DNA from 4 places in the Hydrogenophaga sp. H7 genome. Region 4 is predicted to be linked to each of the others. Evidence: predicted binding sites of a transcription regulator. Region 4 holds the regulator's gene; each other region holds the start of a gene.
The links. The regulator sigma-54, encoded in region 4, starts transcription at its own class of promoters, with help from an activator protein. The targets are predictions, from matches to a motif close to TGGCANGNAANCTGCTTT.
Positions count from the first base shown of each region.

Region 1 (5,618 bases), on a different contig from region 4:
AAGAAGATCATCGAAGGCCGCTGGCTGACGGCCAACGCGGTGATCGGCCTCTACCCGGCCAACCGGGTGAACAGCGATGACATCGCGCTCTACGCCGACGAAGCCCGTCAGCAGCTGGTGCTGACCTGGCACGGCCTGCGCCAGCAGACGGAGAAGGAAGCCGTCGATGGCGTGACGCGCCCGAGCCGCTGCCTGGCCGACTTCGTGGCGCCCAAGGGCACGCCCGACTACGTGGGCCTGTTCGCGGTGACGGCCGGCGTGGGCGTGGAGAAGAAGGAGCAGCAGTTCCTGGCCGCGCACGACGACTACAACGCCATCCTGTTCAAGTCCCTGGCCGACCGCCTGGCCGAGGCGCTGGCCGAGTGCATGCACGCCCGCGTGCGCACCGACCTCTGGGGCTACGCCGCGGGCGAAACGCTCTCCAACGACGAGCTCATCAAGGAAAAGTACCAGGGCATCCGCCCGGCGCCGGGTTACCCGGCCTGCCCGGACCACAGCGTCAAGCGCCAGATGTTCGAGCTGCTGCAGGCCGATGAGATCGGCATGGCGCTCACCGAAAGCCTGGCCATGAGCCCGGCCGCCAGCGTCAGCGGTTTCTACCTGGCGCACCCCGAGAGCACCTATTTCAACGTCGGCCGCATCGGCGAGGACCAGGTGGCCGACCTGGCCGCGCGCAGCGGCGTGGCGGTCAGCGAGCTCAAGCGCTGGCTCGGCACCAACCTCTGACCCGGCAACGCCCGTTCGCCACGGCCGCCCGACAGCCCGTCGGTGCGCCGGGCAGCAGGGCCGGGGCTTGTGCTACAACGCCAAGCCCTTCCAGTTCCACCCTCTGATTGTCATGGCCATCGTGTGTCCTTCCTGCGGCAAGGAAAACCGGGACCAGGCCCGTTTCTGCCGGGGTTGCGCCCGCCCGCTGGACCGGCCGGGCGGGGATGCGGGCTCGGACGCAGTGGCCCGCGAGCGCGCCAGCCGCGCGCTGCGCCGCGCCCGCCGGCGCAAGCGCTCGGGCCAGCGCACCGAACAACAGCCCGCCTGGTGGCGCTGGGCGGGCGCCATGACCGCGGGCGTGCTGGTGCTGGCCATCGGCTGGTGGCTCGGTGCCCACCAGTCCACGCCGGCGCCGGTGCAGGCCGCGCCCCTGGCGAGAGCGCCCGTGGCCTCACCGTCAGCCACGCCAACAGCCGGTACCGCGGCACCGGCCACCGCCCCGCAGACCGCCACGGAACCGGTGGGCGCGGACGCCGCATCGCCGAACACCCCCGAAGCCGCCGCCGCGGTCGACCGGCTGCGCCATTCGGTCGAGCTGCTGGAGCAACAGGACCGGGAGCGCGCAGCCGCCCAGGCCGCGCAACGGCAGAAGCTGGCGCAGGAACAGAAGCGCCAGGAAGACGCACGGCGCCGCGCCGAGGCGACCTCTGCCGCGGCTCCCAGCGCGCATGCGACGGCCCCCGAAACGCCTGCCGTGGCGACATCCGCGCCTGCTGCGCCCGCACCGGTGGCCGCTGCAGCTGCAGCTCCATCAGCGACCCGGCCGGCCGCAGGTGTCGACCAGCTGTGCGCAGACAGCGGCAACGTGCTGGCACGCGACTTCTGCCGCATCCGCGAATGCGGCAAGGCGGTGTTTGCCAACGACCCCGTCTGCGTGCGCTTCCGCCAGATGGACGAGGCGCGGCGCCGCGAGGCCGAGTACCGCTGATCGTTCAGCCCGTGGCGCGCAACGCCCGCCGGTACTGCACCGCCTCGGCGATGTGCGCCGCTTCCACGGACTCGCTGCCCGCCAGGTCGGCGATGGTGCGCGCCACGCGCAGGGCTCGGTGGGTGCTGCGCGCGCTCCAGCCCAGGCGGGCCGCCGCGGTGTGCAGGAACTTGAGCGCGGTGGGTTCGGCCATCGCATGCCGGTCCAGCGCCTGGCCCGACAGCGCCTGGTTGCTCTGGCCCTGGCGCGCCTGCGCCCGCTGCCGGGCAGCGGCCACGCGTTCGCGCACGGTGGCGCTGGGTTCGCCGGCCGGGCTGTGCAGCAGGTCGTGCGGGGGCAGGGCGGGCACCTCGATGTGCAGGTCGATGCGGTCCAGCAGCGGGCCGGAGAGGCGTCCCTGGTAACGCGCGACCTGGTCCGGCGTGTCGCGGCAGGGCTGGCTCGGGTGGCCCAGAAAGCCGCAGGGGCAGGGGTTCATCGCCGCCACCAGCTGGAAGCGCGCCGGGAACTCGCTCTGCACCGCCGCGCGCGAGATGCGGATGTGGCCGCTTTCCAGCGGCTCGCGCAGGGCTTCGAGGGCGGCGCGCGGGAATTCGGGCAATTCGTCGAGGAACAGCACGCCGTGGTGTGCCAGCGAGATCTCGCCGGGCCGGGGCGGTGAGCCGCCGCCGACGAGGGCCACGGCGCTGGCGCTGTGGTGCGGCGCGCAGGTGGGGCGCAGGCCCCAGGCTTCCAGCCGGAAGCGCCCGGCCAGCGAGGCCACGGCAGCCGATTCCAGCGCCTCGGAGGTGTCCATGGGGGGCAGCAGGCCGGCAAAACGCTGCGCCAGCATGCTCTTGCCCGAGCCCGGCGGGCCGACCATCAGCAGCGAGTGGCCGCCCGCCGCCGCGATCTCCAGCGCCCGGCGCGCGCCCGCCTGGCCCTTGACGTCGGCCAGGTCGGCGTAGGTTTCGCTGGCCGATACCGGCGTGGGCGACAGACGCGCCCAGCCCGTGTCGTCGGGCGGTGCATCGCCGGTGCCCGCGGCCCCTTCGGGCAGGAACTGCGCCACCACGTCCAGCAGGTGGCGGGCCCGGCACACCTGGGCCTGCGGCACCAGCGCCGCCTCTTCGGCGCTGCCGGGCGGCAGCACCAGCCGTGTGGTCGCTCCCGCGGAACCGTCCCGGTGCAGCGCCAGGCTCATGGCCAGCGCGCCGCGCACCGGGCGCAGCTCGCCGCCCAGCGAAAGCTCGCCCGCGAACTCCCAGCCGGCCAGCTTCGCACTGTCGATCTGGCCCGCCGCGGCCAGGATGCCCAGCGCGATCGGCAGGTCGAAGCGACCCGAGTCCTTGGGCAGATCGGCCGGCGCCAGGTTCACGGTGATGCGCTTGTTGCTGGGGAATTCAAGCCCGGCGTTGGCAATCGCCGAGCGCACGCGCTCGCGCGCTTCTTTCACTTCCGTGTCGACCAGACCCACCAGCGTGAAGCTGGGCAGGCCGTTGGCCAGGTGCACCTCCACCTGCACCGGCCGCGCCTCCAGCCCGATCAGCGCGCGGCTGTGCACCAATGACAAACCCATCCGGTCCTCCATCCCTGTTTCGGTGCATGACCGGCTTGACACCGGCATGCACGTGTTTGGTGCGGCTCTATGGCCGCGGCGCGGGGATCATGTCATGCCCACGGGGTGGGTCGCAGCCCCCGTCGGGAGGACGTTTTCCCTCGGGGCGGCCGCCTCGGGAGCGGGGTGGGTGAGCAGCTGGCACGGTCCCTGCTTCTGGCTGTAAGCGATTGCATCAACCCGTGGTGTCACCCGGCCCCGCCCCGACACCGTCCCACCCTAGAAGAGGTAACACAGCATGAAAATGGTTTCCGCCATCATCAAGCCGTTCAAGCTGGACGAAGTGCGCGAAGCGCTCTCCGGCATGGGCGTGCAGGGCATCACCGTGACCGAAGTCAAGGGCTTTGGCCGCCAGAAGGGGCACACCGAGCTCTACCGCGGCGCCGAGTACGTCGTCGACTTCCTGCCCAAGGTCAAGATCGAAGCCGCCGTCGACGACGCCCTGGTCGACCGCGTGATCGAAGCCATCGAAGGCGCCGCCCGCACCGGCAAGATCGGCGACGGCAAGATCTTCGTCTCCCCCCTCGAACAGGTGGTTCGCATCCGCACCGGCGAGACCGGCAAGGAAGCCCTCTGATCCCCGCACCCGCATCAGAAAGAGCACCCAAATGAAAAAACTGATCGCTTCCCTGCTCCTGGGGGCAGGCCTTATGTTCGGCGGGTTCTCCGCCATGGCCCAGGACGCCGCCAAGCCGGCCGATGCACCGGCCGCCACCGCACCCGCCGCCGATGCCGCGGCTGCTCCCGCAGCGGCCCCTGCTGCCGACGCTGCAGCACCCGCTGCCGCCGAGGCCGCACCGGCTGCGGCAGAAGCTGCGCCCGCCGAAGCCGTGAAGGAAACGGTGGACAAGGGCGACGTGACCTGGATGATGATCTCCACCATCCTCGTGCTGCTGATGGTCGTGCCTGGCCTGGCCCTGTTCTACGGCGGCCTGGTGCGCAGCAAGAACATGCTGTCCGTGCTGATGCAGGTCATGGTCGTGTTCTCGCTGATCGCCGTGCTGTGGGCCGTCTACGGCTACAGCGTCGCCTTCGGCGGCGAGGGCCTGATCTACGGCAACTTCGACAAGCTGTTCCTCAAGGGCGTCACCCCCGACTCGCTGGCCGCCACCTTCACGGCCGGCGTGATGATCCCGGAGTTCATCTTCATCGCCTTCCAGTGCACCTTCGCGGGCATCACCTGCGCGCTGATCGTCGGCTCCTTCGCCGAGCGCATCAAGTTCGGCTCCGTGCTGCTGTTCTGCGCCATCTGGTTCACCTTCAGCTACCTGCCGATCGCCCACATGGTCTGGGGCGCAGGCGGCTACCTGTTCGACAAGGGCGCGCTGGACTTCGCCGGCGGCACCGTGGTGCACATCAACGCCGCCATGGCCGGCCTGGTGGGTGCCTATGTCCTGGGCAAGCGCATCGGCTACGGCAAGGAAGCCATGGCCCCGCACAGCCTGACCCTGACCATGGTCGGCGCCTCGCTGCTGTGGGTGGGCTGGTTCGGCTTCAACGCCGGTTCCAACCTGGAAGCCAACGGTGGCACCACCCTGGCCTTCATCAACACCCTGATGGCCACCGCCGCCGCCGTGCTGGCCTGGTGCGTGGGTGAAGCGCTGACCAAGGGCAAGGCCTCGATGCTGGGCGCCGCCTCCGGTGCCGTCTCCGGCCTGGTGGCCATCACCCCGGCCTGCGGCACCGTTGGTGTCATGGGCGCCATCATCATCGGCCTGGTTGCCGGCTTCCTGTGCCTGTGGGGCGTGACCGGCCTGAAGAAGATGCTCGGTGCCGACGACTCGCTGGACGTGTTCGGCGTGCACGGCGTCGGCGGCATCGTCGGTGCCCTGCTGACCGGCGTGTTCTCCGCCGGCTCGCTGGGCGGCGTCAAGGGCGACGACTTCTCCATCGCCAGCCAGCTGCTGATCCAGGCCGAAGGCGTGGTCATCACCATCGTGTGGTCCTCCATCGTCGCCTTCATCGCCTACAAGATCGTCGACCTGACCATGGGCCTGCGCGTGACCGAAGAGCAGGAACGCGAAGGTCTGGACATCAGCTCGCACGGCGAGACCGCCTACAACCGCTGATACAGCGAACGATTGCCTCCTTTGGATGTTCGACCCGCGCGCCGCAAGGCCGCGGGTCTTTTTTCGCCTGGTGAATGCATCACAGACAGGGCCTGGAGCAGGCGCGAGCATGCGCGCTGTCACGCACTTCAGGAGGAACCCATGTCTGCACAACCGATGTCGCTGTTCGCCGTGCTCGCACTCACCCTGGGCGTCGCGCTCCAGGCGGCAGCGGCCAGCCCGCCCGCCAAGACCGAGCGCCGCCCGCCGGCCCGCG
Region 1 is NZ_MCIC01000016.1:276,374-281,991, forward strand. It holds gene metH (methionine synthase) at 1-726, shown strand, start outside; gene BC358_RS14880 (zinc ribbon domain-containing protein) at 839-1,696, shown strand; gene BC358_RS14885 (YifB family Mg chelatase-like AAA ATPase) at 1,701-3,254, opposite strand; gene BC358_RS14890 (P-II family nitrogen regulator) at 3,532-3,870, shown strand; gene BC358_RS14895 (ammonium transporter) at 3,902-5,362, shown strand; gene BC358_RS14900 (hypothetical protein) at 5,504-5,618, shown strand, end outside.
Region 1: a site for sigma-54 is predicted at 3,433-3,450, ahead of BC358_RS14890 (P-II family nitrogen regulator). Genes of this name have one in related genera too.

Region 2 (5,618 bases), on a different contig from region 4:
GAAGACGGTGACGATGAGTCGGATGACGATGCGAACGACGACAACTGCACCGCCACCGGCAAGTCCGATTGCCACGACGACGATGGCGACGACCATGACGATGGGGACGACCACGACGACGACAACTCGGACGAGAGCGACGACGACTGCGACGCGCTGGGCAAATCGGACTGCGACAAGGATTGAGATGGGCGCGCGGGCCGCGCGCCCACACCCTCTTCACTCGATCCGCAGTTCCTGCACCCAGCGCGCGCCGGGCGCGAAGTCGTCGCGGTCAAAGCGGCCGTAGGGCGGCACGTCGGACTTTTCGGGCGGTACACCGATGCGGTTGAGGTCCACCGCCTGCGGTGTGCCCACCAGTCCCGCCGGCGTCGGTGCGAACCTGAAGATGACACCGTTCCACAGCTTGGCGCCGAAGTCGGCCGGCTGCTTGAAAAAGAACAGCAGGTTGTGTTCCAGCCAGCCGAAATCGCTGACGTTCACGGTGCCCGGGTGCGGATACGGATAGGGCACGAAGCAGGTGATTTCCTGCGCCGCCGGCAGGCACTTGAACTCGCGCATGGACAGGAAGTGGTCGCGCATCACCGCGTGGTCCATCTTCACCTGGAAGCTCGACCGACCTCCGCTGGCGGGGCCGAAGGTGACGGCTCCGATGCGGGTGCGTTGCCCGTCGCGCGTGACCGCCACGAGGGACCTCTCGCCCTCGGGCAGGACTGGCTGTGCCACCGCGGCGCCCATGCTGAGCACCGCCGCGACCAGCGCGGTCAGTGTTGGGCGGTCATGACCCATTGCGCGAGGGTCTTGATGTCGGCCGCGCTCATGTTCGGGTGCGCGGGCATGGGGATGCGGCCCCACTTGCCCTTGCTGCCGTACTGGATTGCCTGGACCAGGTTGGCCACGGCGTCCTTGTCGTTCCTGTACTTGTCGGCCACATCGCTGTAGGCGGGGCCGACGATCTTTTCCTTGGCCGAGTGGCAGGACAGGCAGCCATTGTTCTTGGCCAGCTCGATCGCGGCCGCTTCATCGACCGCGTGGGCAGCGCCGGTGGAGAGAACAAGACTGGAGAGGAGAAGAAAAGTGCGCATGATCAGAAACCGGTAGAAACAACAGACGAAAAAATGGACAGGGCCCCCTCCAGAACATCATCGGAGGAAGTGCCCCATCCAGCACACACCGAGGAACCGGCTCCGCCGGGCCTCTGATGTGGTCCCCCCTCCCAGGGGGGAAGCCGCGTCAGCGGCGCAGGGGGGTCACTTCATGACTTTGAAGGTCCAGACCGAGCCGCCCTGTTCGAGGAAGTTCACCTTCTTGGCCACTTCACCACCCCACAGTGGCACCGCACCACCCCAGCCGGACACGACCGAGATGTACTGCTCGCCATCCTGCGTCCAGGTGATGGGAGGCGCCACCACACCGGAGCCGGTCTGGAACTGCCACACCACCTTGCCGGTCTTGGCGTCGGCGGCCTTCAGGTAGCCCTCGGGCGTGCCCCAGAACACCAGGTCACCCGCGGTCAGCACGCCACCCCAGAGAGGGGCCTCGTTCTTGACTTCCCAGGCCACCTTGCCGGTCTTGGGGTCGATCGCGCGAAGCGAACCGATGTGGTCGTCGAACAGCGGCTTGATGGTGAAGCCGGCGCCCAGATAGGCCGCGCCCTTCTTGTAGGTGATGGGCTCGTTCCAGATCTCCATGCCCCATTCGTTGGTGGGCACGTAGAACAGACCGGTCTTGGGGCTGTAGGCCATCGGCATCTGGTTCTTGCCACCCAGGAAGCCGGGGGCCGAGAACACCGACTTGCCCTTGGCACCGTCGCCGCCGGCGGCCGTCGGGTCCCCAGGACGGTTGGCCGGGTCGTAGTTCGGACGGCCGGTCTTGAGGTCGATGCCGGTGGCCCAGGTCACCTTCTTCACGAAGGGGAAGGCGTTGAGCAGCTTGCCGGTTTCGGCGTCGTTCACGTAGAAAAAGCCGTTGCGGTCGGCCTTGGCACCGACGCGCTTGCCGTCCATGTCGAAGGTCACGAACTCGTTCACGCCGTCGTAGTCCCAGCCGTCGTTGGGCGTGGACTGGTAGTGCCACTTGATCTGGCCGCTTTGCACGTCGATGGCAACGGTCGACGCGGAGTACAGGTTGTCACCCTTGCGCACATGGCTGTTCCAGGGGCCGGGGTTGCCGGTGCCGAAATAGGCCAGCTTGGTCTTGGGGTCGTAGGTACCGCCCAGCCAGGTGGCCGCGCCGCCAGTCTTCCAGGTCTCGCCGGGCCAGGTGGCGTTGGTGGTGCCGGTGATGCCGTTTTCCTTGCCGTCCTTGTAGCCCATGTGGCCTTCGACCACCGGGCGCGTCCAGACCATCTTGCCGGTCTTGGGGTCGCGCGCTTCCACGCGGCCGACCACACCGAACTCACCGCCGGACACGCCGGTCATCAGCAGGCCTTCGGCGATCAGGGGCGCAGCGGTGTAGCTGTAGCCCGCAGAGTAGTCGTCGATCTTCTCGCGCCACACCACCTTGCCGGTGTCCTGGTCCAGGGCCACGAGCTGGGCGTCCAGCGTGCCGAAGATCACCAGGTTGTCGTACAGGGCGGCGCCGCGGTTGATCACGTCGCAGCAGGGCATGATGCCCTCGGGCAGGCGATGCTCGTACTTCCAGAGCTTCTTGCCGGTCTTGCTGTCCACCGCGTAGATGCGCGAGTAGGACGCGGTCACGAACATCTTGCCGTTGTGGACCAGCGGCTGGCTTTGCTGGCCGCGCTGCTTCTCGCCGCCGAAGGACATGGACCACACCGGGACCAGCTTGTTGATGTTCTTGGCGTTGATGCCCGTCAGGGTGGAGTGGCGCTGGCCTTGCGTGCCCAGGCCCCAGCTCAGAACGTTGTCGGGCGTCGCGGCGTCGTTGGCGATCATGGCGTCGGTCACGCCCTGGGCGCTGACGTGGGCCGTGGCGGCCATGACCAAAAGGCTCAGTAGGGTGCGTTTCACTGTGGGTCTCCTGCTCGTTCGAGGGTTGATGGCTTTTCTGTGGTGGGTGCCGCCGGACCGCTCGTGGCTCCGACCCTCCGGTGCCTGGCGTACACATCACAGACAGCAAAGGGCAACATCCGTGCCAGCGGGCCGGCCCCGAAAGGCCTAGGGTTTACACCGACGTTTGAGCGCGCTGGAGGCCCCGGGAGCGGTCCTCGAAGGCATCAACTGCGCCAACCGCGCCACAGTGGCCGGGACACCTCTGTGACACTGTTCAAAAATGTGTCACCGCTGCGGCGCAGCGAGCACGCGCTGCTCGTAGCGCGGGTACCACTGGGTCAGCGAGCGCTGCAGTTCCGCAGGCTGCGCAGCCCATTTCGCGAAGCGCTCGGGTACCGGCGTGCGCAGCACCTCTCCCAGGTCCAGGCCACGCTCGGCGGAGGTCTGCATCAGGTTCGTGAGCCACTGCAGCCAGTCGCGCGTCTGGCGCAGGCCGGCCAGCCCCTCGTGCACCGGGCCGTGGCTGGGCACCACGGTTTTGGCCTTGCCAGTGGCCAGCAGTTGCTCCAGCGTGTCCAGGCTGGCCAGCCACGCGGCGAAGTCGGCGTGCGGCGTGGTCAGCACGCGCTCGGTGAACACCAGGCCGCCCGCAAAGAGCACACCGGTGGTTGTGTCCAGCACCACCAGGTCGTCGGCGGTGTGGCCGTGCAGGCGCATCAGCTCCAGCTTGTGCGCTCCGAGTGACAGTGTCTGCGGCAGGTTCTTGGGGTCGATGGCCTCGCGCGAGGGCGTGGACTCGGTGCCGCGCATCCAGTCGCCACAGAGCCGGTACAGGTTGTCGGCGTAGGCGCCGCCCTCGGCGCGCGCGCCGGCAATGGTGCCGGCCAGCGCCTCGGTGGGCCGGTCGGCCCAGGCTTGGTGGCCGAAGAAGTAGTCGGGGTGCAGGTTGAGCTGCAGCACCTTGCGCACCGGCGCTTTGGTCAGTCGTTCGATGGCGCGCCGCTGCTGCTCGCCGTACAACCGCGACGGCCCGGTGTTGATCACCACCACACCGTCGCCGGTGTCGATGAAGGCGGTGTTGATGATGTTGCAGCCGTTGGCGCGCGAGAAGTCGGCCACCTCACCTTCGATCACCCAGGTGCCCGTGGCAATCTGGCGCGGCTTCAGGTCGTAGTCCGCGCGCGCCAGATCGGGCTTTGAGCTGAACGCCGGAACCGGTACGGTCTGAGCCTGGACGGCAGCCGCACACAACACCATCAGCGTGGTGGACAGACGCCTCATGCCCTCACCTCGGCGTCGATGCGGTTGCCGTTGTTGTCGCGGCCGAGCAAACGAAAGGCTGGCGGCGACTGTGGCGGCAGCTCGAAGGTGATGAGCGGGTTCTCGGACACCGGTTCGTGCAGCGCAATGCGCCACCAGGGTTGTCCGCCCGCGTCCTGTAGCTCCATCTGCTCAATGTAGAAGGCCGGGATGCCGGCCACCAGACCAGTGTCCATCGGGTGCATCACGCGCAGCCGCAGGCGGCGGCTGCCCTCAATCACGTTGTTGAAGAAGCGCGCCTGCACCTGGCCCAGCGTCTTGCTCCAGGAGCCGTCGGCGCGCGTGATGCCGGGCACCGTGCAGCCGCCGCCCGCCGCCTGCACCCAGGTGCTGCCCACGTGCCACTGGCCGTCCTTCGTCTGCACAAAGGCGCGCACCGGCGAGGCCTGTTCCATGCGGATGCGGAAGGCCAGCATGGGCAGCGCGCGCAGGGGTTCGAAGTCCAGCACCTGGCGCACCGGGTTGCGGTCCACCGACACCTTGATGCGCACCACCCCGCCACCGACCGCCGACAGCGCCCGCGCGTCCACCAGCAGCGGCACGTTCATCGCGTCGTCGGCGAAGGCCGGCCCCTTGACGATCACCGCGTCGCTGAACGTCGCCGTGGCCTTGCCAATGGTCTGCTCGCGCAGGCTGGGGTACTGCATCGAGCCCAGCGGATCGCCGCCGGTCTGGTCGTCCTGCGCCAGCGCTGCCCCGCCGACCAGGGCGGCGGTCGACAGCAGCCATTGGCGGCGGTTGGAAGCAAGGCGCATGGCTGGATCTCCGGGCCTGGCTCAACCGCCAGGCTTCTTGCTGATCGAACCGCGCTGCGGGTCGTAGCCCCAGAGCGCGGCGACAAAGAACACCACCGTGCAGCCCAGCACCACCGCCCAGGCCATGGTGTTGAACTGCCCGTACATCGCAAAGCGGATCGCCTCCACCGCGTGGGTGAAGGGGTTGGCCTGCGCCAATTTGAGCAGCCACCAGGCGCCCGACTCCTCCAGCTTCCACAGCGGGTACAGCGCCGGGCTGATGAAGAACATCGGGAAGATCACGAAGTTCATCGTGCCGGCGAAGTTCTCCAGCTGCTTCACATAGACCGACAGCACCAGCCCCACCGAGGCCAGCATCACCGCGCCACACACCATGGCCAGCAGCGCGGCCGGCAGGTGCAGCAGCGGCAGCTCGACGCCGAAGGCCCACGCGATCGCCAGGAACACCACCATCTGCAGCACCGACAGCGCGGTGCCCGCCAGCAGCTTGAAGGCCAGCAGCCAGCCGCGCGCCAGCGGCGCCGTGAGCAGCAGGCGCATCACCCCCATCTCGCGGTCGTAGACCATGGAGAGCGAACTCTGCATACCG
Region 2 is NZ_MCIC01000012.1:150,998-156,615, forward strand. It holds gene BC358_RS07205 (DUF5666 domain-containing protein) at 1-186, shown strand, start outside; gene BC358_RS07210 (hypothetical protein) at 220-789, opposite strand; gene BC358_RS07215 (c-type cytochrome) at 765-1,085, opposite strand; gene BC358_RS07220 (PQQ-dependent methanol/ethanol family dehydrogenase) at 1,251-2,942, opposite strand; gene BC358_RS07225 (quinoprotein relay system zinc metallohydrolase 1) at 3,240-4,235, opposite strand; gene BC358_RS07230 (quinoprotein dehydrogenase-associated SoxYZ-like carrier) at 4,232-5,029, opposite strand; gene BC358_RS07235 (ABC transporter permease) at 5,051-5,618, opposite strand, start outside.
Region 2: a site for sigma-54 is predicted at 3,082-3,099, ahead of BC358_RS07220 (PQQ-dependent methanol/ethanol family dehydrogenase). Genes of this name have one in related genera too.

Region 3 (5,618 bases), on a different contig from region 4:
CGGTTGACGCCCGCCAGCCAGGTGTTCTGCGCGCCGATGATGCGGTCCATGGCGACCGTGGTGTCCCAGGTCTCGGGTGTGCCGTAGTAGTCGCGCACCAGGCTGGTGACCGTGGTCTGCGCCGCTTCCTTGCCCAGCCCGCCCGCGCTCACGCCGTCGGCAATGGCGACGATGGACCCCATGTCCGCCTGCCCCGGGGGCGGCAGCATGGCGGCGCAGAAGTCCTCGTTGGTGTCCTTGCGGCCGGCCTGGCTGGCGTAGCCGATGTCGATGTCAAAAGCCATGCACCACCTCTAGCAAGAACAGCGCCCAACGTTGGTGCGACGCAGGGCTAGCCCATCAGCATCTGCATGCTGCGCTCGTAGTGGGTGGACAGGCTTTCAAACTGGGCCAGCAGACCCTCGCTGGCATGGGCCACGGTCTCCAGCCGCGCCAGCCGGTCGCGCCCCGCCGGACGATGGCCTTGCGGCGTGGCGGCCAGCATCTGCCGCCAGCCGGTGGTGGCCTGGTCCAGTGCGGTGCGGATGTCGGGCGTGGTCAGCGGCAGGCCGTTGAGGTAGGCCAGTGCGCGCTCGAAATCGTGCTGCACCTCGGTCATGGCGGCGCTGCGGCTGGCGCTGCCCTCTTCCAGATCGAGCAGGTCCATCAGCGCCATCTTGGCGAAACGCTGCGAGAGCATGCGCTGGCGGCCGGCGGCGTTGAGCACCTGCAGCGAGGCCATGGCACCGGCGTGCTGCAGGCTGGCGGTCAGGCGCTCGGCGTCCTGCAGCAGGCGGTCGGCCAGCTCGTCCACCCGGGGCACCTGCGCCGGGGCGGGCTTGCCCTTGAGCGAGGCCTTCAGCGCCTGCCAGGTGGCGCCCAGCAGGCCCAGCAGGTCGCCGAAGCTGGGTTGCGACAGGCCCTTGCCCAGCCAGGCCAGGTTGGCGTCCACCCGCTGGATCGACTCGTCCAGCAGGGCCTGCTGCTGGCGCGACTGCACGTCGGCCAGCCGCAGCAGGTACAGCTTCACCAGGCGCTGCGAGAACATGCGCAGCTGGCCCGCGCGGTTGACGGCCTCGGCGAAATGGGCCGACTGGATGATCTGTTCCGACACCTGGCCCAGGCGCTGGTTGGTGTGCATGGAGGCGGTGCGCAGGATCTGGAAGGCGTCGTCGTCGGTCAGCGCGCGCGCCCGCATGAGGATGCCCTTGGCGCGCTCGACCAGCTTGCGCTCCTCGAAGCGCTGCGACACGTCGCGCAGCTGTTCCAGCAGCGCCTGTTCGCGCTCGAAACGCGCCTGCGCCAGCTGCACCAGTGGCCGCAGGCGCGCCGCCCCGTACCCGTTCACCACCCAGGCATGCACGCCGGCGCCCGTGGCGCGCTCGATGTGGGCGGCGTCGGCATCGGACGTGAACAGCAGCACTGGCCGGGGCAGCACCTCCGCCAGCGTCTGCGTGGCCTTGAACAGGGCTTCATCGGGGCGCGCGACCTCACCGACCACCAGATCTGGTGCGTGCTGCACGGCGACCTGCACCAGTTTGCTGCAGTCCTCGACGATGGCCAGGACCTGGCATCCCGCGGCGGGCAGGTCGTCCTGCAACGGCAGAAGGGCCCGGGAACCGGGGCGAAGAAGCAGCACGGAAGTCATAAGAATCAAGCACTTGTGATCAGTGAGCGCCCTGCTCTTTGCGGGCGAAACCGGCGCGGCGCCAGGGGTGCGGCAAAGGCCCGCGAATGGGGCGCCGATCATATGGCACACCTCTTGCATTGAACAGGCCAGACGTGACGACGCGTCCCACCCCGACCGCAGCGTCGGGGCCTGTGCACAACGACGTGCGCAGTGACCGATTCGGCAACGGCCCTGTGCCCGCGCCACCCCGGCCGACCGGCCGGGCTTCGAACCTCCCTTACCCCTGTGTTCCGGCTTGCGTGCCGCTGTGTGTTCGCCCTCGCGCGTGCACCGGAGCCAGACCCCTTTTCCCGCAATCCCCCGTGATCTTCAGACAGGAGTCGCCGCAATGAAAAAGATGAAACTCGTGATGGTGGGCAACGGCATGGCCGGTGTGCGCACGCTCGAAGAGCTGCTGAAGATCGCACCCGAGTTCTACGACATCACCGTCTTCGGCGCCGAGCCGCACCCCAACTACAACCGCATCCTGCTCAGCCCCGTGCTGGCGGGCGAACAGACCATCGACGAGATCATCCTCAACGACTGGTCCTGGTACACCGACAACGGCATCACCCTGCACGCGGGCTACAAGGTGACCGAGGTGGACCGCGTCAGGCGCGTGGTGCACTCGGTCGGCCCCAATGGCGAGAAAGTGTCGGCCGAGTACGACCGCCTGATCATGGCGACCGGATCCAACCCCTTCATCCTGCCCATCCCCGGCAAGGACCTGCAGGGCGTGCTGGCCTACCGCGACATCGCCGACACGCAGGCCATGATCGACGCCGCCGCCACCTACAAGCACGCGGTCGTCATCGGCGGCGGCCTGCTGGGCCTGGAAGCGGCCAACGGCCTGATGAAGCGCGGCATGACGGTCAGCGTGGTGCACGTGGCGCCCTGGCTGATGGAGCGCCAGCTGGACGACGTGGCGGGCAAGCTGCTGCAGAAGTCGCTGGAGGAGCGCGGCATGCAGTTCCTGATCGGCGCGCAGACGCAGGAGCTGGTGGGCGGTGACGATGGCCGCGTGAAAGCCATCCGTTTCAAGGACGGCACCGAGGTGCCGGCCGACCTGGTGGTGATGGCCGTGGGCATCCGCCCCAACACCGCGCTGGCCGAAAGCATGCGCCTGCACGTCAACCGCGGCATCGTGGTCAGCGACACGATGCAGACCGTGACCGACCCGCGCATCTACGCGGTGGGTGAGTGCGCGGCGCACCGCGGCATCGCCTACGGCCTGGTGGCGCCGCTGTTCGAGCAGGGCAAGGTGCTGGCCACGCACCTGGCCGAGTTCGGCATCGGCCGCTACACCGGCTCGCTCACCTCCACCAAGCTCAAGGTCACGGGCATCGACCTGTTCTCCGCCGGCGAGTTCATGGGCGGCGACGGCACGGAAGAGATCGTGATGAGCGACCCCTTCGGCGGCGTCTACAAGAAGCTGGTGATCAAGGACGACAAGCTGGTCGGCGCCTGCCTGTATGGCGACACGGTGGACGGCAGCTGGTACTTCAAGCTGCTGCGCGAAGGCCGCACGGTCGGCGACATCCGGGACAGGCTGATGTTCGGCGAGTCCAACATCGGCGATACCGGCCACCAGGGCCACAACAAGGCCGCGGCCATGGCCGACAGCGACGAGGTCTGCGGCTGCAACGGCGTGACCAAGGGCGCCATCTGCAAGGCCATCAAAGAGAAAGGCCTGTTCACACTGGACGAGGTGAAGAAGCACACCAAGGCCAGTGCCTCGTGCGGCTCCTGCACCGGTCTGGTGGAGCAGATCCTGATGTTCACGGCCGGCGGCGACTACTCGGCCACGCCGAAGAAAAAGGCCATCTGCGGCTGCACCGAGCACAGCCACCAGGACGTGCGCGACGCGATCCGCAACGACAAGCTGCTGACCATCGCCGACACCTTCAGCGCCCTGGGCTGGAAGACGCCCAACGGCTGCGCCACCTGCCGACCGGCCATCAACTACTACCTCATCAGCACCTGGCCCAAGCAAGCCAAGGACGATCCGCAGAGCCGCTTCATCAACGAGCGCTCGCACGCCAACATCCAGAAGGACGGCACCTACTCCGTCATTCCGCGCATGTGGGGTGGCGAGACCACGGCCGACGAGCTGCGCCGCATCGCCGACGCGGTGGACAAGTACAAGATCCCGACCGTCAAGGTGACCGGCGGCCAGCGCATCGACCTGCTGGGCGTGAAGAAGGAAGACCTGGTCAACGTCTGGAAAGACATCGGCATGCCCAGTGGCCACGCCTACGCCAAGGCGCTGCGCACGGTGAAAACCTGCGTGGGCAGCGAGTGGTGCCGCATGGGTACGCAGGACTCTACCCAGATGGGCAAGGACCTCGAAAAAGCCATGTGGCGCATGTACGCGCCGCACAAGGTGAAGTTCGCCGTCAGCGGCTGCCCGCGCAACTGCGCCGAAGCCGGCATCAAAGATGTGGGCGTGATCGGCGTCGACTCGGGCTGGGAGATGTACATCGCCGGCAACGGCGGCATCAAGACCGAGGTGGCGCACTTCCTTGTCAAGGTGAAAACGGCCGAGGAGGTCATGGAATACACCGGCGCCTTCTGCGAGCTGTACCGCCAGGAAGGCTGGTACCTGGAGCGCACGGTGCACTACGTCAACCGCGTGGGCCTGGACTACATCAAGAAGCGCATCCTGGACGACGCGGTCGGCCGCAAGGCACTGTGGGAACAGCTGCAGTTCGCGCTCGACGGTGAGCCCGATCCGTGGTTCGACTTCAAGGATGCGGCTGTGGACACGCGCCAGTTTGAACCCGTGGCCATGGTCAAGGCCTGAGCAACACCTTCCGCTGAGCCCCAACTTCTGAATTCCGAGAGAGCCATGAACATGAGCCAATGGACCCCCATCTGCCAGGTTGACGACATCCCCGTGCTCGGCTCGCGCCGCGTGGCGCGCGAGCAGGGCCTGGACGTCGCGATCTTCCGCAACGACCAGGACGAGGTGTTCGCCCTGCTCGACCGCTGCCCGCACAAGGGCGGCCCGCTGAGCCAGGGCATCGTCTTCGGCACCCACGTGGCCTGCCCGCTGCACAACTGGACCATCGGCCTGTGCGACGGCCAGGCGTCGGCGCCCGATGAGGGCTGCACGCCCAGGTTCAGCGTGAAGGTGGAGAACGGCCAGGTGTTCCTGGACGCCACGCAGCTCGCGTCGCACGCGACCGACCTGGAGCGTCCGATCGCCGGCCCCGCCCGCCGCACCGCCAAGGCCTGAGCCCATGACCGAAACCCGCTCCACCTGCCCGTACTGTGGTGTGGGCTGCGGCGTCATCATCGAATCCGATGGGCCGCAGATCACCGGTGTGCGCGGCGACCCGGATCACCCCGCGAACTTCGGCAAGCTCTGCACCAAGGGCAGCACGCTGCACCTGACGGCCACGCCCGCCATCACGCGCCAGACCCGCCTGCTGCAACCCATGCAGCGGCTGCAGCGCGGCCAGGCGCCGGTGACCATGGGCTGGGACGCGGCGCTGGACCGCGTGGCCGGCGAGTTCGGCCGCATCGTGCGCGACCACGGCCCCGACGCGGTGGGCCTGTACCTCAGCGGCCAGTTGCTGACCGAGGACTACTACGTCTTCAACAAGCTGGCCAAGGGCCTCATCGGCACCAACAACGTCGACACCAATTCGCGCCTGTGCATGAGCAGCGCGGTGGCCGGCTACAAGGCCACGCTGGGCGCTGACGCGCCGCCCGCCTGCTACGACGACGTGAACCACGCGCAATGCCTGTTCATCGTCGGCAGCAACGCGGCCTACGCCCACCCCATCCTGTTCCGCCGCATCGAGGCAGCGAAGCAGAAGAACCCAGGCATGAAGGTGATCGTGGCCGACCCGCGCCGCACCGACACCGCCGAACTGGCCGACCTGTATCTGCCCCTGCTGCCGGGCACCGACGTGATGCTGTTCCACGGCCTGCTGCACGTGATGCTGTGGGAAGGCTGGACCGA
Region 3 is NZ_MCIC01000012.1:304,758-310,375, forward strand. It holds gene BC358_RS07965 (bifunctional protein-serine/threonine kinase/phosphatase) at 1-284, opposite strand, end outside; gene BC358_RS07970 (type IV pili methyl-accepting chemotaxis transducer N-terminal domain-containing protein) at 332-1,627, opposite strand; gene nirB (nitrite reductase large subunit NirB) at 1,998-4,451, shown strand; gene nirD (nitrite reductase small subunit NirD) at 4,503-4,886, shown strand; gene BC358_RS07985 (nitrate reductase) at 4,891-5,618, shown strand, end outside.
Region 3: a site for sigma-54 is predicted at 1,731-1,748, ahead of nirB (nitrite reductase large subunit NirB). Genes of this name have one in related genera too.

Region 4 (5,618 bases):
CGCGACTCCTTGAAACGCATCTTGCCGGGCAGCTTGAGGTCGGGCGTGAGCAACCAAGCGCTCCAGCCGGCGTAGTGGCTCTTCCAGTGCGTGGCCAGCTGTGCGAAGAAATCGCTGCCGTCGCTGCCATCGGCCATCTGGGCGCTCTCGCGGCCTAAGCCGGGCTCGGGAGCGGCCTTGGCACCCACGGTGAAGGTGCGGGGCGCACGCGCACCGCGTTCGGCCGCCCGCACCTGGGCGCTCTGCCCTGCCACCCCGGCAGCCGCAATGCGCTCGCCATAGGGCGGGTTCAGCAGCATCACGCCGGGCTTGTCGGTCGGCGGCATGCGCTGCAGCGCGTCACCGCCACGCAGCTCCATCGCGAAGGCCACACCCGCGCGTTCGGCGTTGCGCTGCGCGAAGTCGACCATGCGGAAGGCCACGTCACTGCCGAACACGATGGGCTTGCGCCCGGCCGGCCACTCGCGGCGCTGCTTCGCGGCCTCGTCCTTGAGGGCGTGCCAGACGTGTGGCTGGAACGGCAGCAGCTTCTCGAACGCGAAGCGGCGCTGCAGACCGGGAGCGACCCGCAGCGCGATCTGTGCCGCCTCGATCGCCACCGTGCCGCTGCCGCAGCAGGGGTCGTACAGCGGCACGATGTCGTCCAGCGATTCGGCTTCGGCACCGTTCCAGCCGGTGGCGGCGATCATGGCCGCGGCCAGCGTTTCCTTCAGCGGCGCGTCGCCCTTGTCCTCGCGCCAGCCGCGCTTGAACAGCGGCTCGCCCGAGGTGTCGATGTAGAGGCTCACCGTGTCGGTGGTCAGGTGGGCGTAGAGCCGCACGTCGGGCCAGGTGGTGTTGACGCTGGGGCGCTCGCCGCGCTTGTCGCGGAAGCGGTCGCAGACTGCGTCCTTGATCTTGAGCGCCGCGAAGTTCAGGCTCTTGAGCGGGCTGTGCTGCGCCGTGACCTCGACCTTGATCGTCTGCTGCGGCGTGAACCAGATTTCCCAGGCGACCTCGCTGGCGGCCGCGTACAGGTCGTTCTCGCTGCGGTAGCCACCGTGCCAGAGCTGCACCAGCACGCGCTGCGCGAGCCGGCAGTGCAGGTTGAGCTTGAGCGCGTCGCGCCAGGACGCCAGCAGCGCCACACCGGCGCGCGACTTCTGCACCGCGGTCTCGCCCGTGATGCGCGTGACTTCGGCGGCGAGGTAGTCCTCCACGCCGGCGGCGCAGGGGAGGAAAAGATTCAATTGGTTCAAAGCGCTTTTCTCAGGTTCGCCGGCGCGATGCGCAGCGCCTCGCGGTATTTCGCGACCGTGCGGCGCGCGCACTCGATGCCCTGCTCCTTGAGCAGGTCCGAGAGCTGGTTGTCGGACAGCGGCTTGGTCGGCTCTTCGGACGCGATGAACTGCTTGAGCAGGGCGCGCACCGCCGTGCTCGACGCATTGCCGCCGGTCTCGGTTCCCAGGCTGGAGCCGAAAAAGTACTTGAGCTCGTAGGTGCCGAACGGCGTGGCCATGTACTTGGCCGTGGTCACGCGGCTGATGGTCGACTCGTGCAGGCCCAGCTCGTCGGCGATCTCGCGCAGCACCAGCGGGCGCATGGCCAGTTCGCCGTGCATGAAGAAGTTGCGCTGGCGCTCGACGATGGCGCTGGAGACGCGCAGGATGGTGTCGAAGCGCTGCTGGATGTTCTTGATGAACCAGCGCGCTTCCTGCAGCCGCTGCTGCATGGCCGCGTGGCCCGCTTCGCCGCCGGCCTCGCGCCGCCCCCGCAGGGCGTTGGCATAGACGTCGTGCACGCGCAGGCGCGGCATCACCTCGGCGTTGAGCGAGACCTTGAAACCGCGACCGGCGCGGGTGACGATCACGTCGGGCACCACCACGTTGCGCTCGACGTCGACGAAGCGCCGGCCCGGCTTGGGCTCCAGGCGGGCGATCAGCGCCAGCGCGGCGCGCACGGTCTCGTCGTCGTGCCCGGTGGCCGCACACAGGCGCTTGATGTCGCGCTTGGCCATCAGCTCCAGCGGCTGCTCGCAGATCGCCAGCGCCGCGCGGGCGGAGGGCGTGTTGCGCAGCTCCATGATCTGCAGCCGCAGGCACTCGCCCAGGTCGCGCGCGCCCACGCCCGTGGGCTCCATCTGCTGCAGCCACTGCAGGGCCATGCCCAGGCGCTGCTCAATGGCCTCGACTTCGTCGAAGCGCGGCTCTTCGTCGGCCGGCCGGCCCGCGGTCAGGCGCCAGCAGGCGCGCGCCAGCTCGTGCAGGCTGTCCTCCAGATACCCGTCGTCGTTGAGCGACTCGATCAGGAAGTACAGCGCCGCGCTGTCCTCGTCCGACAGGCGCAGGCAGCGCGCCTGCTCGTGCAGCTGGTCCTGAAGGCTAACCGGCACACGGGCCAGGTCGGCGGCCGTGGCGGTGTCGTCGTCGTCACCGCCGGAACCGCTGTTGCGCGCGGGTGCATCGCCGCCCCATTCGCTGTCGTCGGGCGCCATCTCGACGGTGCCGTCGCCTTCCCAGCTTTCTTCGACCGGCGCGGCGCCGTCCAGCCGACTCTCGACCTCGTCGCTGGCGCTGTCTGCGCTGTCGGCCTGGGTGGTGCGGGTGTCCGGTTCGGCGCTGCGCAGCTCGACCACCGGCTGCGCCGCTTCTTCCAGCTGCTCGCCGGCGACCACCGGTGCGTCCGCGGTCTGCACGCCGAAATCTTCGCGATCGGCCACTTCCTCGCCCCGTTCCAGGAACGGGTTCTCGTCGAGCATCTGCTCGACTTCCTGAGCCATCTCCAACGTGGACAGCTGCAACAGGCGGATCGACTGCTGCAGTTGCGGCGTGAGCGCGAGGTGCTGCGACACCCGCAGCGACAGACCTTGCTTCATCGGCTCATTCCGTCACATGCGGAAGTTCTCGCCCAGGTAGACGCGGCGCACCTCGGCGTTTTCGATGATCTCGGCGGTGGTACCGCTGGCCAGCACATGACCGTCGCTGATGATGTAGGCGTGGTCGCAGATGCCCAGGGTTTCGCGCACGTTGTGGTCGGTGATCAGCACACCGATGCCGCGCGACTTGAGGAAACTGATGATGTGCTGGATCTCCAGCACCGCGATCGGGTCGATGCCGGCGAAGGGCTCGTCCAGCAGGATGAACCGCGGCCGGGTGGCCAGCGCGCGGGCGATCTCCACGCGACGGCGCTCACCGCCCGAGAGGGCGGGCGCGGGCGAATCGCGCAGGTGGTCGACGCGCAGCTCCTTGAGCAGCTCGTCCAGCCGGGCATCGATCTCGCGCGCGGACAGCGGCTGGCCGTTCGCGTCCTGCTGCAGCTCCAGCACGGCGCGCACGTTCTGCGCCACCGTGAGCTTGCGGAAGATCGAGGCTTCCTGCGGCAGGTAGCCCAGCCCCAGCCGGGCACGGCGGTGGATGGGCAGGGACTCGATGCGGTGACCGTCCAGCAGGATCTCGCCACCATCGGCCCGCAGCAGGCCGACGATCATGTAGAACGACGTGGTCTTGCCGGCGCCGTTGGGACCCAGCAGTCCCACCACCTCGCCCTTGTCCACCGACAGGGACACGTCCTTGACCACCTTGCGGCTGCCATAGGACTTCTTGAGTCCCCGGACCTCCAGACGGCTGTGCGACGGCATGCCGCCCGACGGACTGGCGCTGGCGACGGTCTCCGTCACTTCTTGGGCTCGGTGATCTTGCCGCTGGGACGCAGCGTGGCCGGATCGGTCGCCGGGGCGGCGGGGCCGTTCTTCTCCTCTTCCGGGATCGGCGTGAGCATGGCGCGCACGCGGCCGGTGGGGTTGGCAGCGGTCTTGCTGGTGTCCCCACCCTTGACCGTGAACACCTCGGTCAGGCTGTTGTAGAGGATCTCGCTGCCCACGCTCTGGTCGTTGAGCAGGGTGCCGCGGTAGCGGCGCAGCACCGCGCGACCGGTGAACAGCACCGTCTGCGCCTTGCTGTCGTATTCGATGCGATCACCCTCGCCCTCGATCCATTCGTCCACGCCTTCCCGCTTCTGGCGGAAGAAACCGGCCTTTTCGGGGGTGCCCAGCAGCAGACCGTACTGATTGCCTTGCGGGTCCTGGCGCACGTCCAGCTTGGCACCGCGCATCAGGATGGTGCCCTTGGTGATCACCACGTTGCCTGTGAACACGCTGGTCTGGCGTGTCTCTTCGTAGCGCAGCGCATCGGCCTCCACGTTCATGGGCTTGTCCTTGTCGGCCTTTTCGGCCAGCGCCAGCAGGGGCAGCATCAGGCCAATGACGGCCAACATCCGGGCGATGGAACGGGGGGTTGGTGCGTGTGGGTGCATGGCGTTTGAGGGCACAGATCTTGCATTCATTGTAGCGGCGCCCAGAGCGTTTCGCCGCTGCGCCGGCACATTGTGCCCGCCATGAAACCAGGAAGCCCGCACAGGGCGGGCTCCGAAGGGAAGAGGGTCAGAAACCGGTCAGCCTTTGCGGGCCTCGGCAATCAGCGAGTCCGCCACCAGCAGGGTGCGCGGCCCTTGTCCGCCCACATAGAACTTGCCGGCGATGCCCAGGGCGGGCGTGCCTTCCACCTGGTAGGCGTCCTGCAGACCAACGGCCTTCTCCGCCAGCTTGGCAGCCTGGCCATTGAAGATGCCCAGAAACTGCTCGCGGTTGACACCCTGTTTTTCGATCCAGGCGGTGATGGCGGGCGCGGTCGTCAGCGGCTGGCGCTCTTCGTGGATCGCCTTGAACACCTTGACGTGCAGCGTGTCCACCAGGTTCAAGGCCTCCAGCGTGAAGTACAGGCGCTGCATCGGCACGAAGTTCTGGTTGAAGGCCACCGGCATGCGGCGCACCGTCACATGGGCCGGTTTGCGCTTGATCCACTCATGAAAGACCGGTTCAAAGTTGTAGCAGTGGATGCAGCTGTACGCGAAGAACTCGACCACCTCGACCTGCCCCGCCGGGCTCTCGGTCGGCGCCGGCTTGGCCAGCCGCTGGAAATCGGTGCCTTCCTTGAAGGCCACGCGCTGGGCCAGGGCCGGCGACAGGGTCAGCCCGCTGGCGGTGGCGGCACCAGCCACCAGGAGGCTGCGCGAAAAATCTCGACGATGCATGGAATCGGACTCCTTGAAATGACCTGAATCAGGCTCCCGGGACAGCGAAAAGTTCCTCGGTACCGTGCAATCAGCGCTGCACCCGCACCAGCGCCGCTTCCACCCCGTTCACCTCCAGCTGTTCGCGCGTGGCCTCGGCCATGGCCTTCTGGCCAAATGGTCCCATGCGGACACGGAACACGGTGCGCCCCGCCTGCTCGCGTTCGGTGATGGTGGCGTCCATGCCCAGCATGGCCAGCCGTGCTTTCTGCGCCTGCGCCTCTTCGGGAGACTTGAATGCCCCCGCCTGCACGAAGTAGGAGAAGGGGTCGGCCCCCTGCGCAGCCGCGGGCTCCGACGCCCCTCCGGCCTTGGCCCTCATGAGGTCGCCCAGCGGATCGCTGTCCGGCTTGGTGGCCGCGTCAGCGGCTTTGGCGGCCGGCGCCTTGTCGGGCTCCGCCGCTGAGGCGTCCTTCGGTGCCGCGTCGCCGGCGGCCGGCGGGGTCGTTTCGACTGGAGCCGGCAGCGGCGGCGGCTTGTTCACCAACCCGGCGTTCGGGTTCCAGCCCTTG
Region 4 is NZ_MCIC01000020.1:173,345-178,962, reverse strand. It holds gene BC358_RS21565 (class I SAM-dependent RNA methyltransferase) at 1-1,238, opposite strand, end outside; gene BC358_RS21560 (RNA polymerase factor sigma-54) at 1,235-2,854, opposite strand; gene lptB (LPS export ABC transporter ATP-binding protein) at 2,867-3,616, opposite strand; gene lptA (lipopolysaccharide transport periplasmic protein LptA) at 3,652-4,251, opposite strand; gene BC358_RS21545 (thiol:disulfide interchange protein DsbA/DsbL) at 4,429-5,067, opposite strand; gene BC358_RS21540 (SPOR domain-containing protein) at 5,138-5,618, opposite strand, start outside.